3 regions of the Sulfoacidibacillus ferrooxidans genome follow, and region 3 is predicted to be linked to each of the others. Evidence: riboswitches for the same ligand, from Rfam matches in the RefSeq annotation. Region 3 holds a riboswitch; each other region holds the start of a gene.
What was found. Region 3 has a riboswitch for cyclic di-GMP ahead of MM817_RS11060 (hypothetical protein). Riboswitches for the same ligand answer to the same signal wherever they lie in the genome.
Positions count from the first base shown of each region.

Region 1 (5,115 bases), on a different contig from region 3:
TGAGAGGAGATGTATATCTCCCCGGCACCATGTCGCTAGTAGGTCATCCACTTTTTGCTGGAGTGTATGCTGATCAATGTCTTCTGGTTGTGCAATCGAAAGTACATGATAACAGACGGACTCTTGTTCTGACGCAAACACAGCCGATGCACAGCCGATGAGTTCTATAGCCGTTTTTGCGAAAAGCTCGCATAGGCAAGATGGATTTTCTGCATAGTTCATTTCACTCATAGTTTGATAAAGTGTCATGACTTGACGCAATAGATGCTCTGTGCGCGTATGTTCTGTGTGCAATTGTTGATTCATTCGATGTAATTCTTTTGTTTGCGCTTGTAGTAAGTGTTGTCTTGCTTCTAACTCTCGTGCGAGGCGGGTGTAGAGATGAAACAGTACTGTCACTAGAATTGCAACAAGTATAAGGCCGGATTCATTTGAAAAAAGTTGCTTTGGTAAGAAGGTATGAGGTGTACGTGCAGAAAAATCAAAGAGCACGGTACCGGTCAATATATAGATTGCAAAGTTCATCCAGCTTTCATACATAGAAAGTAGAGTCGCAGCCATAAATACAGAATTGAGTGCGTACCAAACAAATGGACTGGAAAATCCACCTGTTTCCATCACGAGAAGAAGTACACCGAGAGTTTCTATACTTATGAGTGCGCGGATGATACCTGGCGTTTGTTGATGTCTTCGATACATACCTGTTACGGCAAGGTTTTCAATGAGTAGACAAAAGACGACAAGCAACTTCACCCAAATGGGGGCCTGTGGTTGACCGATGACATAAAAACAAGAAATGATGAGGAATGACAGGTATCGATAAATATAGGCGATCCCCTGTTGATCGTTTCCTTTTGTAATAGATAAAGGGACACGCCACGTGGCGTTAAATAGTCGTTGAGCGTTATTCCAAATTCGGCTCATTTGTTCTGATGCCTCCAAAGTCTAGTGGGAATGAGCTTTGCTTAGTGTGCACATTCCCACCTTCATCTTCTGTATATACATAGGCACAGTCTCCGTCAATGGCTACATAGCGAAGTGCAGCATCTCCCGTACACTCGCGCAAGATGGGAACGTCGCGATCTAATGCTAAACGGACTAGTGAAGCAAGGGAATCAAGTGTAATGACAAAGGAATGGCCAAAATTCACAGTTTGGCTAAGATGAAAGATGCGATCGCGATGGCGTTTTTCCAATCGTTCCGATGGTTTTGATCCTATGCCTACTTGCAATTTGCGATATGGCCATAGTAAGATAAGAAGGGCTACCAAGAGTATTCCAAACAGAGATCCTAACCCTGTCCTTGCAAGGGGGATAGGGAGTGTCCAACCAAAGAGGTGAAATGTGTTTGGAGTTATGGAAGAGAGGGTGAAGGAGACAGGTATACTATTGGTCAGTGAACTCTGTACTTCTAACTCCTGGCCATTTTCCTGAAAAGAGAGTCCTGACACAGTGGGAATTTGTTCTGTCTGTCTATTGTAAGTCACTTCTCCCGCGATTTGTGGATCAAGTGTAATGGTGTAACTATCTGGGCTTATTTGTAATGCTTTTGTCATGTTGCTTGTAAACTCATTGATGGTAGCGAGGTTGATGGTGTAGGTTTCATTCCATAGAGTCCCACTTTTTTCATGAGTAACGATGGTTTGGGTGGATGCCACTGGGTAATCTTTTTCCCACATGTTTGGAGCGATGAGGCGTATGATGGGTGTTGAACTTAGATGTAGCGTCATCGGTTGATTGGCTAAGAAATTCATTTGCTCATGAATGACGAGTTGGCGCGTGATTGCAGTGAAGATAGTTCCATTTCCTGTGGTTGCACCTCCTTTAGGCAAAAGGGGATTGGGGGATTCGATTGGTTGATAGGAAAAAGATGTGGTGAGATTACCACTTACTTGGTTATCATTTTGAATCTGCATGGGTTGAGTCAGCACCATCGACCATTCCGTGGCTGTTGTAATGCATAAGGCAGTTACTACTGTAATGGCAATGATATATGGCCACTTACGCTTTCCCTTTATCTTTCTTCTCATCTGAACACCCTTCTTTCTAAGACAAAATTCTATAGGAATATGTGATCGTCGCTCCTCCGCCCAGCCAGGAGAAGGTAAAGGTTAGTGGTATCGATGTGGGCACGGATGCATTTGGATAGAGAATGTGTACTTTGAAATTTTCCTGTGTATTTGGATAAATGGTAGGTTGTGTCATTAACTGTACAGTAAAATTCGTATCTGCAGGTGCACTTACGCTCTCTATGCTTATATTTTGCAGCTGGTGATTGTTCACCATAAAGGTAATTGTAGCGTGATATGGGGGCGAAGAAGTAGATGATGGCTCCGCTGTTTTAGCAGAGGCAGACTGAGTGTATGCCTTAGTATTTGATGTAGAAGAAGTCACGGGCACAGTAGGATACAGAGTGATCGTATACGGATCATATGATGGCGTGACTGTTGGCTGTTTTGGTTGTGTCGTATCTGCAGTGATCGTGGGTGTTGTGATTAACGCATCTCTTCCACGAACGATAGAAACGAGATTTTGTGATTGGACACTTGCTATACTATAGCTCGTGCTTTGTTGCAGTATGGCTAATCCGACGACGCTACATAGACTTAATGTTACCAGGTATACACCTTTCACATACATCCCCCCGTCATACAAGACGATCTCTCTTTATCAACACAAAAAGACCCGAGTTCATAACTGGGTCGGTTGCGCCACTTGCTCCATGTAATCTCAGGCGCCCACATCAGATTACACTTCATTGCTTCCCTATATATGTAGTCAATCACATACCATACTGTATTCATCAAATGTCCACTTTTGCCTAGTCAAAATATATTTCTTTTGAAGGTATAAACTGGTGTAGTCGGTAATCGACTACACCAGTTTGACCGCTTATGGAGTGGGTCTTGTAGATGTAAGTAGGAGGGATTCGCTTATGCTGATGGTTGACTGATAATTGCAGGTGATGCAGGTGGTGCAGGTGGTGCAGGTGGTGCAGGTGGTACAGGTGGTACAGGTGGTACATTGTTATTGCCAATTGCAGCAGATGTGCCAACAACAGCGCCAACATAGATGCTACTTTCTAAAGCAGATGAAGTAACTGGCATGTCTCCTATGTTGATGTCCACATCTACCCATTCAGATTGACCACTACTTAGAGGCTGTAGTGCTACACTTGAGCCATTCGTCCATGTTTCAGTTGGTCCACTATTATTTTGGTTCATTGGTATTGGCTTTAGTAAATTCCAATTCGCATTTTTAGATAGCTCTAACAATGAATTTGGACCGTTTAGTACTGACATAGCTGGATTTGCAGTTGAAGCAGTAGATGAGGCTATATAAGTAGAAACCGCGCCTGTGCTTTGGCTGAATGCTTGGCTATATGCTTGGCTGATGTAGGGAGTAATTGTTTGACTGGTGTTATTGGTAATTTCAAATAAATGTCTCCATACGTACGATGAGTTTGGCTGTAAACCGAAGGAGCTCCCATTACCGTTATCAAAGTTAAATACAAGACTACCATTTTTATCCGATACTGTATTATCTGCGTTGGAAGAATTGGTACCAGGTTTTAGCGCTAATAATGCAGCGCTGGTATCAACAACACTGAGTGTTGACTGATTTTCTACGCTTGCAGTGCTGTATGAATAGCCTGCCATCAAGCTTGCTAGACCGAGTGCCGATCCTACTAGTACAAAACTACGTGTCATTCTGGGACGAATCACTGTAACCCCTCCGATAGTTTCTCTATTTGCTTGCGATGTCATTGTACGATGGATTAAAGCTGGATCTCGCACCGCATCAGTCTACTCTTTGCTTATTCATTTGCACCATACAGATACTCCTTTCGTACCATAGGGACTACTTCATTTGGCTACTTTTATCAGCCGTGTGCCTGACTGTGATGGGGTATACATATGATGATCTCTATAAAGAGAGTGGACTTTTTCTGGGAGGGTGTTCAATGCGTAGTGTGCGAGTGGTCGTGAAAGGGGTTCTTTTGGTTATTGCTTTATTGTTGATGGTGGCAGGAACGGGGACGTTTCTTCGTCATAAACCATTTCTACTGGAGGTAGAACGAACCAATAGTATGTATCCCCTTTTGCAACGTGGATACGTTGTATTACTTGTTCCTGTGACGTTACACACACAGCTTCATATCGGTGAGATTATCATGTATCATCCTCCTGTTGGTCCACTGTCTAAAGAGGGATTTATCGTTCATCGATTAGTAGGTGGCAATGCGAGAATGGGTTATATCACAAAGGGTGATCACAACTTGCTTTCTGATCAAGCGGCGATGCAAGCACCTCCTGTTCAACCAGCGTGGATTGTTAATCGAGTGGTGACAATCGGTGGGCGTCCGCTTGCTATACCGCTTGTGGGGTATCCAACATTGTGGTTGCAATCAGGTGCTGCCAAAAGGTTTTACTTTGTACCTATTATAGGTGCTCTTGTCGCGATTATTGTATCTACCGGAGGTATTCGCAAAAGGGAACGGCACAGGCGTTCACGGCGGTTGCGTCGTTATCAGGGATCTATTTTTTTGCTGAGTGGATTGACTCTGATGTTGATGATGGCGGCAATTATTATCAATTCATCTCAGACTGACGAAATTCCTTATGTCGTTTCATTGCATCAAAATGGTGTTTTAAATGGTGGCGGGGTGGGGATTGTGCGCAAAGGCACGGTCATTCATCGTCCACTAGCAACGCTCAATAACTTTAGTGATTATCCATCTGTTGCAACCATAACGGCAGAGGATCCACAATTGGTTTTTTCGGAAACGCAAGTGTGGTTACCTCCGCATGCGACAGCAACTCCAACGCTTACTTTAGATGCTAAGCACTTGGGATTCTATAAAAGTATAGTGCATATAGGCATTTTTCCGGGCATTTTGCCAGCTTCATGGATTGGATGGATTGCACATAGAAATTATTGGCTGGCCGTTGTTGCTGTTTCATGTATACCTGGATTACCCTTCTTTATTTTCCCATTACTGCACAGCCGTATACGGCGCAACTCAATGCAACGTGTGAGGCGTTTGATCTTTGGATAAAACGGCGCATGATCGTTATAGTGGCTACTAGTTCCATGGTATAGTAGATTTATTATT
Region 1 is NZ_JALBUF010000004.1:181,468-186,582, forward strand. Features, by position in the region: gene MM817_RS08485 (sensor histidine kinase) at 1-924, opposite strand, end outside; gene MM817_RS08490 (DUF5305 family protein) at 905-2,029, opposite strand; gene MM817_RS08495 (hypothetical protein) at 2,046-2,633, opposite strand; cyclic di-GMP riboswitch class II at 2,692-2,774, opposite strand; gene MM817_RS08500 (hypothetical protein) at 2,933-3,724, opposite strand; gene MM817_RS08505 (S26 family signal peptidase) at 3,964-5,058, shown strand.
Region 1: linked by a shared signal. The riboswitch ahead of MM817_RS08495 (hypothetical protein) and the one ahead of MM817_RS11060 (hypothetical protein) in region 3 are both predicted to bind cyclic di-GMP.

Region 2 (5,115 bases), on a different contig from region 3:
GATGATTTTAAATTTGTCAATGATACTTTTGGTCATGATATCGGAGACTTGATCTTACAAGAAGCAGTGCAACGATTAAAAGGGGCCATTCGCGATAAGGATGCGATCGTAAGATGGGGAGGAGATGAGTTTTTAGTCCTCATTGTTGAACCCATGGTTGAAGGAAGCAAAGAATTAACTGAACTTGTTGAACGTATCCATCTGATCTTAACCCGACATCCGATTTGGGTGGAACGACTAGGTACGCAATTATTTATTCGCGGAAGTGTGGGTGTTGCTACCGGTGAATTAGACCTCGATGTTTTAGTGCGACAAGCCGATCAGGCGTTACTTGACGTCAAACAACATACAAAAAATACGGTCAACTGGTTTTCTACCGAGAAGGATAGTACAGAACATGAACTGCCATCCGAATTCTATACGCGACAACATCTTCATTTGGCAAAACAAGCACTGGCAACATACATGGCTGATAGTCCCCTTAGTGTCATTCTCCTTGATCGTGCGGGAGCCTTACTTGAAGTCAATGCTGCCTACGAAAAATTAACTGGGTATTCTCGTAATGAATTATTGGGCAATCAACGTTATTATTTAGAAAAATTAGGGGAATTCCATACCCTACGTAGTCATGAAGGACAGGACAGTGACACTGCTCAACACAAGTGGTCAGCAGCCTTATTGCACCCCAATCTACATGGCCATCCGCAACGGGTGCAAAGTTATGTGCATTCTCTTCAATTGGGTGAAACGATCATCGGTTACTGGATGATCTGTCACCCTAATGAAAGCGCATATGCATCTCATGTGCTATCTCATGCGTTGGATTGGCCTGTTCCCATCGTTATGATTAATGAGGAACGTTGTATGATAGAAGCAAATGCAGCATGGTGTAATTTATATGGCACAACAAAGGAAGATATCTTGGGCCAATCCATCGAGTGTGTCTCAAGTGGATACACGGATAATGAAGTTTATAGAAAGTTACATGACGACCTTGAAACCAGTGGGATCAGTTTTGGAGTATTGATCAATCGACATGTACGTTCCCATGAAGTGATCATGGTTGCTCATACGACATTGCGCATGCCACAAATTGATGGGAGATATCACTACCTTTCCATCCAACAATCACTAGAGTCGCTGGAGGAACAAGCTACTTTATCTATTGGCATGCAAAATACGTATGAGGGAGTTTTCTTAGCGACATTGGCTCGCGTAGCAGAGTGGGATGATCCAGATTTACTGCAACACGTCCATCGCGTTAGTGACTATGTGCGCTGGATTGCTACTCTTGCCGCTGATGAGGGATATATTAGTTTGAGTGATGTGGAGATGTTATCGATTGCTAGTGTAACTCACGATTTAGGTAAAGCTGGTATTTCGGATCTCATTTTGCGTAAACCGGGGAAACTCACGAAAACAGAGTTTGAACAAATTAAACAGCATCCGATGATTGGAAAAGCGATGCTTGATACAGTGATTCAACAACTTGCACTGTTTCACCCTTCTCATTCTCGCGCCTTGGTATATGCGCTAGAAATCAGTCAAACGCATCATGAACATTGGGACGGCAACGGGTATCCGCAAGGGCTTACTGGAGATACCATCCCCATTTCAGGGCGAATCGCAGCCCTTGCTGATGTGACTGATGCATTGCTGAGCAAACGTAGCTATAAGCGCGCATGGTTGGATTACGAAGTCAAAGACTATATCCAGCAACAGCGTGCAAAACAGTTCGATCCAAACTTAGTGGACTTAGTGATTGATCATTGGACGAGCCATCCTCATCGTTTTAGCTACGAAAATAAGTAAGGACAACATAGAAAGGCTTTATCCGAAGATCAAAAGATACTCTATCCATCATAGAGTATCTTTTGATGCTATAGGATTTCATGGACAACGATAGAACATGGTAAGGATGGCTTTCCGTAAGATTCCAGACATAAATGAACACACTCCTACAGCGCTGGACCCATGATCATCCATTACCAGAACAGTTGTATACCCCACACCTGAATGAACGCATACCGACTCTTCATATATTCGGTGATCTGTAACGTTACCTGTCCTCTCATCGTACAATCAATCTACGTTTATATTCCGAAAATAAATGTGTTGTAATTGTATGATTACTGGCATAAATTATGTAGAAAAACCTTGAAAAATGTCGAATAACGGATTAAAATATACGTAGTGGAAAGTGCTAGTTAAGCATTACCCTACATGATATATATTATTCGTTGCAGAGATAAAATAATTGTGTCTCAAGGCAAACCAGTGAAAACACTGGGACGCAAAGCTACGGGTCTACGGGAATCATCCTATGATCGCCGGGTTGCCACTCATATTTTGATTGTGAAAAAGGCGACCCTCTTATACTTAGAGATCGCCTTTTAGTATTTCCTGATTCATTCGTTAATAAGGCATAGAAGGGGGGAAAATAAGTCTAGACATCGTCATTCCCAAACAGAGTAGAAGATCATAATGGAGGTGTACTTTTCATGATGGAAAAAACAAAAGAGTGCTATATGCCCAACCAATACGATGCTTCTCATGTCAAGATACACCAGGTAGTAGCCACTCAAGAAGTATCTGACATCATACAGGAAGGATTCTTAGATGAAAAGAGATTACTGGAAATCATAGATAGTTCCTCGGATATTTTTGCTATTTTTTCAACTGCGTTTGACATCAAGTATATTAGTTCTTCGATACGCCATGTATTAGGTTATCCTTTGGGTGATGGGGAGTTCTCCATATGGGATATCGTACATGCTGATGATGTAGAGAGTTTGCAAGAGAAGATATATGAAGTTCGTCAAGTGCCTGAAACCTATGTAAGCATGGATGTACGTATAAAGCATCAACATGGAGAATGGTGTCATTATGCCATGACATTAAAACAGTTACGTGATGAACCTGAGATGATCATCGCTACGTTACGTGATGTAACCGATATTCAACGTATAAAAGATTTGATGATGCATCAATCGTACTATGATGACATAACGAAACTTCCTAATAGGAGAAAGTTTATAGAAGACTTACAACTTATGGTTCATCATGTTAAAGAGAACAAGGTAAATATGGCAGTGATGCGATTGGATATCGATGACTTCAAGAAAATCAATGACACGTTAGGCCATGGTATTGGAGATCAGTTATTACAGGCATTGACTCATCAACTACGTTATGTTGTTTCTCATGACGTGTACTTTTATCGGTTAAGCGGAGATGAATTTTCATTTATTTTACTGGACTATACGCATGCAACCTTTGTAGTAGACATGGCGGATAAAATTTGCGAAATATTTAAATTATCATTCCAGGTTGATGAGTTCAATCTGTTTGTTACCGCTAGTATTGGCATCTCTCTCTATCCAGAGGATGGACTCGATGGCGAAACATTATTTCAACATGCAGGAATGGCACTCTCTCGAACCAAAGATACCCATAAAAATACGTATCATTTTTATACAGCTTCCTTAAATACACAAGCGTATAAACGTTTTTTTCTTTCGAATGACTTCCGAACGGCCATGCAAAAAAACCAATTTGTTCTCTATTATCAACCTCGTGTCGATGGACAAAATGGTCAGATTGTTGGAGCAGAAGCATTGATTCGTTGGGAGCACGAAGAATGGGGACTTGTCTCCCCTGACGACTTCATATCTATTGCGGAAGAAAATGGACTCATCACGCGCCTTGGCGAATGGGTATTGAAAAGTGCCTGTATCCAATTAAAAGAATGGTTGGATAAGGGAATTCACCTACAACTATCTGTCAATGTTTCTATTCATCAATTTTTACATAGTGATATTGTGGAAACGATGAAGCACATTGTACAAGAAACGAAGGTTGATCCGCATTTTTTGGAAATTGAAATTACAGAGTCCAGTCTATTGCCAAGTGGACTCGTTGTGAGTCGTGCTGTGAAGGAATTACGCGCAATGGGAATTCAAGTACTTTTTGATGATTTTGGAACTGGGTACTCATCATTAAGTTGGTTACATCAAGTAGAACTAGATGGATTAAAAATTGATAAGTCTTTTATTCAAAAAATATCAGACCACTCGACAACGTTAGAGATTGTTCGCTCCATTATTACACTTGCCCATGAGTTACATCTTCGTGTTATTGCAGAAGGTGTTGAGTCATCTCATGAATGGGACCTCTTGCGAAAGGAACAATGCGATGAAATTCAAGGATATCTATTTAGTCGACCCTTACCTGCGGATCAATTCGATCAGTTTGTCATTCATGAAGGGATAAGAGTACAAGAAGTCAATGATGGTAAGGTAAATCAAAGACAATATTTTAGAGTCGCTCCCCTACATCCCATCATAGGATCGATGACCATAGACTCGATTAGAGGACGTGTGCTGCATATTGGTTATACAGAAGTGTTAATTCATGATATTGGAGCAGGGGGATTATCTTTCATCTCCAATGTACGTTTCGCATCGATGAGCGAGGTTGTCCTTAGGTTTAAGGTTTGGGTGTTGAATCAGTGCATGGAATGGAGTGGTAAAATTGCATGGAGCAATGAATTACCTGGTACCATTTTTACGTATGGCATTCAATTTATGATGTCTGAAAAAAATCAGAAAAAGTTAATGCAAGATGTACATGAATTAGCTATTCAATTACAAACGAGTAGTGAGCGAATGGGTGACATGAGATTTTTCACTGAAAATATCGATTCATTTTTTATATCGTAAGTGAAAGCGAGTAACCTATCGTTGATTAGTTAGTTGTTTTTTACGAAAATGGCTTTTGAAGATAAAAAACTTCGCGCAAAGCGCAGTGCGGACTTGGCTATGTATCATGAAAATCAAAAAGAACTGCTGCTTTCTTCGCACGGTATCTTCTACGGATGTTTCGATAACTTTAAATTGCTGATGGGACCTCAGCTTCCATTACTCGCAGAAATCAAGCTGTCTTCTTCGAAGTAAAACAGTTCCATCATAGGTGAGGTCAATCAACAACCAGAATATAACGGCACACGCGTAGTACATTTAATTAGTGAGGAACGATCATGGATTCTTACTGAACACCCAACCAAATGAGAGGAGCAATCTCATGCGTATCATGATAGTAGATGATTCCGCGTTC
Region 2 is NZ_JALBUF010000020.1:21,864-26,978, forward strand. Features, by position in the region: gene MM817_RS14760 (diguanylate cyclase domain-containing protein) at 1-1,812, shown strand, start outside; cyclic di-GMP riboswitch class I at 2,259-2,343, shown strand; gene MM817_RS14765 (putative bifunctional diguanylate cyclase/phosphodiesterase) at 2,502-4,721, shown strand; gene MM817_RS14770 (response regulator) at 5,083-5,115, shown strand, end outside.
Region 2: linked by a shared signal. The riboswitch ahead of MM817_RS14765 (putative bifunctional diguanylate cyclase/phosphodiesterase) and the one ahead of MM817_RS11060 (hypothetical protein) in region 3 are both predicted to bind cyclic di-GMP.

Region 3 (5,115 bases):
CAGCCGATAACCTAATACATTTCGAATCGAAGAACTAATGTAAGTGATTTCAAGGGTATTTGAAAAAATCGCAAATACATCAGATGAACTATCTATCATCTTCATTAATCTCTTTTCATCAAGAGAGGGTTCATTGATGATGTCAGATAAATCTTGAGTAGCTACTACCTGTTGTCCATTGACATGAGAAGCTTCATATTGGCTTGACATAAAGTACTCTTTTATTTTTTTAATCATGGAAAAAGTACACCTCCATTATGATCTTCTACTCAGTTTGACGATTAATGATATCTAAACTTACTTTGCACCCCCTTTTATACCTTGCTATCGTACCAATTAAATAGTATCGAAAAAGGCGATCTCTATTAATAAGAGAGTCGCCTTTGCACGATAAAAGTGTAAGTGGCAACCCGGCGATCATAGGTTTATACCCGTAGACCCGTAGCTTTGCGTCCCAGTGTTTCCACTGGTTTGCCTTGAGACACAATCATTTTATATATTCAGTGATATTTAAGAAGTAGTCAATGTGAATGCTTATCTAGCACTCTCCAATACATATATTTTAATTCGTTATTCGACATATTTCAAGGTTTTTCGACATATTTATGGAAGTAAGCCTAGAGATCCAACAAAAATACGAGGTAAAAGATTTTGTGAGACCTTCTCAACAAATTCTTTTACCTCGTATGAGAGTAAAGATTACAATGATCAATTCAGCAAATAATTAGGAGTTTGTATTTGCACTTGAACTTCCTGTTACTGTGACAGTTGCTGTGCCTGATGTACTTGACGTTCCCGTTGTATCACTAGTACCAGTAGAACCTGCTGCGCTTGTAGTACTAGCTGTAGATGTCCCGCTATCTGTTGAAGTACTGCTTGTAGATGTTGAAGTTTGATCTGCTTCGTTTAATTTTTGTGTCCAATGATCCAGCGTATCAATATAATGTTGTGCTTTTTGCTTGAATTGGTGAAGGCGACCATCTAATAAATGACTAAATGCGTGACTAGGGATAGGTAAGTTCACATTTAATTGCGAGAAAGAAGAAATGAATTGCTCCATTTGTCCATACTGTTCACCTGCACGAAAAGTTGCTTTTTCACTGAACCATATCATAGCGGATAAATGGTGCGACTGATCTTGATAATCTTTTTGATCATTTTTCATTTTTTTTGCATCATGCGAAATGTGATCTAATGCCTTTAACACTTGGGATGGAGAGGCCCCATTTTGCATAGATGTAATTAAACTTTGCAATGCAGCAATTATGCTGACATCTCCTTGCGACATACTTGTAGTGCTAGAACTATCTGTACTTTGATCATCACTTGTGGTGGTTGACGACGTTAATGAACCACTAGCCAATGCAGCTTTTGCCTGAGACAACGCTGTGTCATATTGCTGTTTAGCTGTAGCCACTTGAGCCTCATAGTTTGTCACCATCTGCAATGCAGTTGTTTCAGACATTTGATCTTGATTCTGATCATCAGATTTTGAAAATGAGAAAGAGGTTGAGAAGTGTCCATGATTATCTTGATTTCCATGTTGACCATGTGAATCAGCAAATGCGGCAATAGGACTCATCAGTAATCCAGTCATCGTTAATGCCATAAATGCAAACGTAGCTTTTTGCGGTTTTTTCATTTTAAAATCCCCCTTTTATCTTTTGAAACCAATATAAAACAAGCTCTTTCGGCGGTTCAGCCACCATAGTCTTGCGACTTTAGGTCTGGAACTTTGCGGCCCTGATTTTCATCAGGTGTGCCATTATCGTGATGCTTGTTATTTAAAATATACTTATCAAAATATGATAGATTTGTCTATTCATTTTTTTCACTCCTTTCCGATCTAAGATTCTCACTACTTTCTATCAAATAGTGAGTCTATTTTTGTTTTACAAGGAATATGTACCTATTACTAAGTTAATTCACTTTAAGTAGAAATGTAGGTGTAGTGAAATGCCCATCGGTTTTGCTCTTTTATTAACAAGTGTTCAACTTGTAGTTCAAGCGATGCTAGGACAGGTTTACCCAGATTGGACACTCACAAATACAGAGCACAGAATTACTCAAACCCTTGATGAAGAATTCTCCTCCTACCAACTTGGTCCAATCGCAGTAGATGTCCCCAAAACATGGGTAAAGACAGAAATGGGCGGTTACGGTGACTGGATTGGCACTACTTTTATCAATCCAAAACACCCGCTTGAAAGAGAAATTATTGTTGAATCTGATTGTGTAGGTTGCATTACTCATATGCAACAGCATCCTGAGTGGCTAATAAATTTACTGCCCAGTCAGAATCTAACACATATTCATAGATTACGAGACAAACATGCTGTGACGTTTGCTTTAGTTGCTTCTAACATAGACCCTTATACAGGTGCCGGAATTCTTGCCTTGACGACTAATAATACAGGATATGGGTATGTGGAAATCTTTCTGCCCACTACAGACCACAAAACCATGTCACAAGTGATTACTAGTTTCCATATAACTTCAAGCTCTTTCGTCTAAAAAGAAAAATTGCTTTCACAATATCATATATTCGAAGGTTATCTTCATTTTATGGGGGGATTCTCAACTTTTTTTGTGTGTAAATCGCAAATTAGTTAGGTGATGTACATGTTCCCCTTTTAATCAAGGTAGTATCTACTATAATAACTTGTGGAGCATAGGTTTTATCTTTAATCATATGTAACAACTCTTCTGCCGCTCGCTCCCCCATCACTTCCATGTCCTGTTTAACTGTCGTTAATGGGGGATTTTGAGAAGATGCTACATTTACAAATACCTCCGCATTAGGATATTTAAATAACGGTATGCTTGACATGGAGGTGCATAATGCAGACAATGCAAAAGTTGGTCAGCAATCCTTTCAAACGAGTCTTGCACCAGGTCAATCAATTACAGAAACATATCAATGGATTGCACCTAGTACACCTGGCACATACTCAGTACAACTAGGTGTATTTAGCGGAGGCTATTCGACTAATTATTATTGGAATTCTACAGCAGGAACAATTACCGTAAATAGTTGAAAAGCACCTCTGTTGATCTTCGCTTTACATGTAGAATCGTCCTGAGCCCTGTTGGTTCAGGACGATTCTACATCGTTTTGAAGATATTTATTTTTCCAAACAGGGTGTTCTTCCATATTCCGAAAATCACGAATTAGATAGAGTGAGCAAAATAAGAGAGTGATAAGTATTCCGCTACCCAACAACAACTCTCTTACATTTATCCATTTTGCTTCTATGATAAAAGAAGATACCGTATAGCTAACCGGAACAAGCCCCATTGACATGAGAGTCAATACTGACATCGTACGTCCCAATTTATTTGCTGGTACGATTGTTTGAATATAGTTGATCAATGGGATATTTACGATAGCAATGGCTATACCCATCAAAATCATAAGCAAAATCCCACCCCACGGTGCATAAACAAACCCAATTCCAGCCATCGCACTTCCCATGAATGCACCTAACCCAGCTAACCAAATGAACTTCCCGCGAAAACCTTTCATCATAACAACAAGTAAGCCACCCAAAACAGCTCCCAAGCCAAAACCTGATTCGTACAGACCATACGTACCTCCAGACCACCCAAAACTTTTGATCAATATGGGGATACCAATATTGATCGGTCCCATAAATAACAAGTTAATCATCAGTGAGATCAACATGAGTGTGGCAAGAATACGTGAAGACCAAACAAAGAGTGTGCCCTCTCTAATTTCTGACCACATAGATGAAGGTGACTCTATTATTTGATTTTCTAATGAAGATACATGGTCTACATATCTACGTAGTTTTAAAAAAGAAAGTAATGTAGTGCTAAGTAGATAGATCATTGAGATTCCAACAAACATCATCTGATAATCCAGGAACAATAAGAGTCCGGCAGCAAGTAATGGACCTAGCACAGTGCTCAGTTGTTGTACCGTCTGAATGAGACTATTTGCTTTTTCAAATACTTGTGTAGGAACAGCACTCGGTACAATCGAACTACTTGCAGGGTAGAAAAACGCATCAATTATACCAAAAGACACAGCGATCCAATCGATCAGCCAAAGTTCTGGTTTTCGATGTACACCTACGATTAAAAACGCAAAGAGAATAAGGAGTACAGCTCGTATAAACAATGACATCATCAAGATCCGTTTGCGATCGATACGATCAGCCAGTGCACCACCGACTAGCATAAATATGATGCGAGGGATAGATGCTGCAGTCAAAGTCGTACCCAAAGCCACTTCAGAACCTGTTATATTTAAAACATACCACCCCAAGATGATGAAATAGGCGCCATCACCAATTGTAGAGAACCACGTTCCAAACATAAGACTCAAAAAGTTTTTATCCTTAAACAGATAAAATCGTTTATGTAATACTTCAACAGCATCATGACTCGTCTCTTGAATCACTCGGTGTAGCCTCCAGTATTATAGTCGTGTCATCTTTCGTATGATGCACATGTTGTGTATCAGCTTGTTCTGCACTAGCATTATCTACAGGAATCTGCGGTACATCTGATAAAAACCCAACAGATGTCATGAAGAAACACTTTTCTGTACCGGTGTTCTCATCTCTCCTATCGCCATTTTGTATTTCATTTTGACTATCCAGAAGACTCAGCTCATGCATAACCGACATATATTTTTTATGCCATGCAAGTAAGTCTTCCTTTTTGGCATTAATTTCCCATATACCATGGATCAGGGGTTGATCGTTTACATGATTACCAGATGGATCTATAGAAAAAAATTGCTCACTCGTCTCATATACTCTAGAAAGTGCAATTCTCAGTTGATTAGCCATGACTTCTTGTATCAGAGATGGATCAAACTGAATCGAAGGAAGTAATTCTTCACTCACTTCGTAATCAATTGCAATAGCGCGATAAAATTTTTGTATAATTCCATTTTTCTCTTCCGTATACTCCACTTTTATAAATCCATTGTCTTCTAACTCATGCAGGTGATAATGAATTTTAGATGCTGCAATTTGAAGTTGATCACCTAATTGTTTTCCTGTTGCCGCTTGAGAAATTAACATTGTTAGCAATCGAATACGAAGAGGATCACTAATTGCTTTTAATTGTTCAAGAGTTTCA
Region 3 is NZ_JALBUF010000007.1:44,657-49,771, reverse strand. Features, by position in the region: gene MM817_RS11065 (EAL domain-containing protein) at 1-210, opposite strand, end outside; cyclic di-GMP riboswitch class I at 402-486, opposite strand; gene MM817_RS11060 (hypothetical protein) at 725-1,642, opposite strand; cyclic di-GMP riboswitch class I at 1,690-1,774, opposite strand; gene MM817_RS11055 (hypothetical protein) at 1,957-2,514, shown strand; gene MM817_RS17410 (substrate-binding domain-containing protein) at 2,606-2,830, opposite strand; gene MM817_RS11050 (hypothetical protein) at 2,820-3,038, shown strand; gene MM817_RS11045 (MFS transporter) at 3,095-4,426, opposite strand; gene MM817_RS11040 (ArsR/SmtB family transcription factor) at 4,404-5,115, opposite strand, start outside.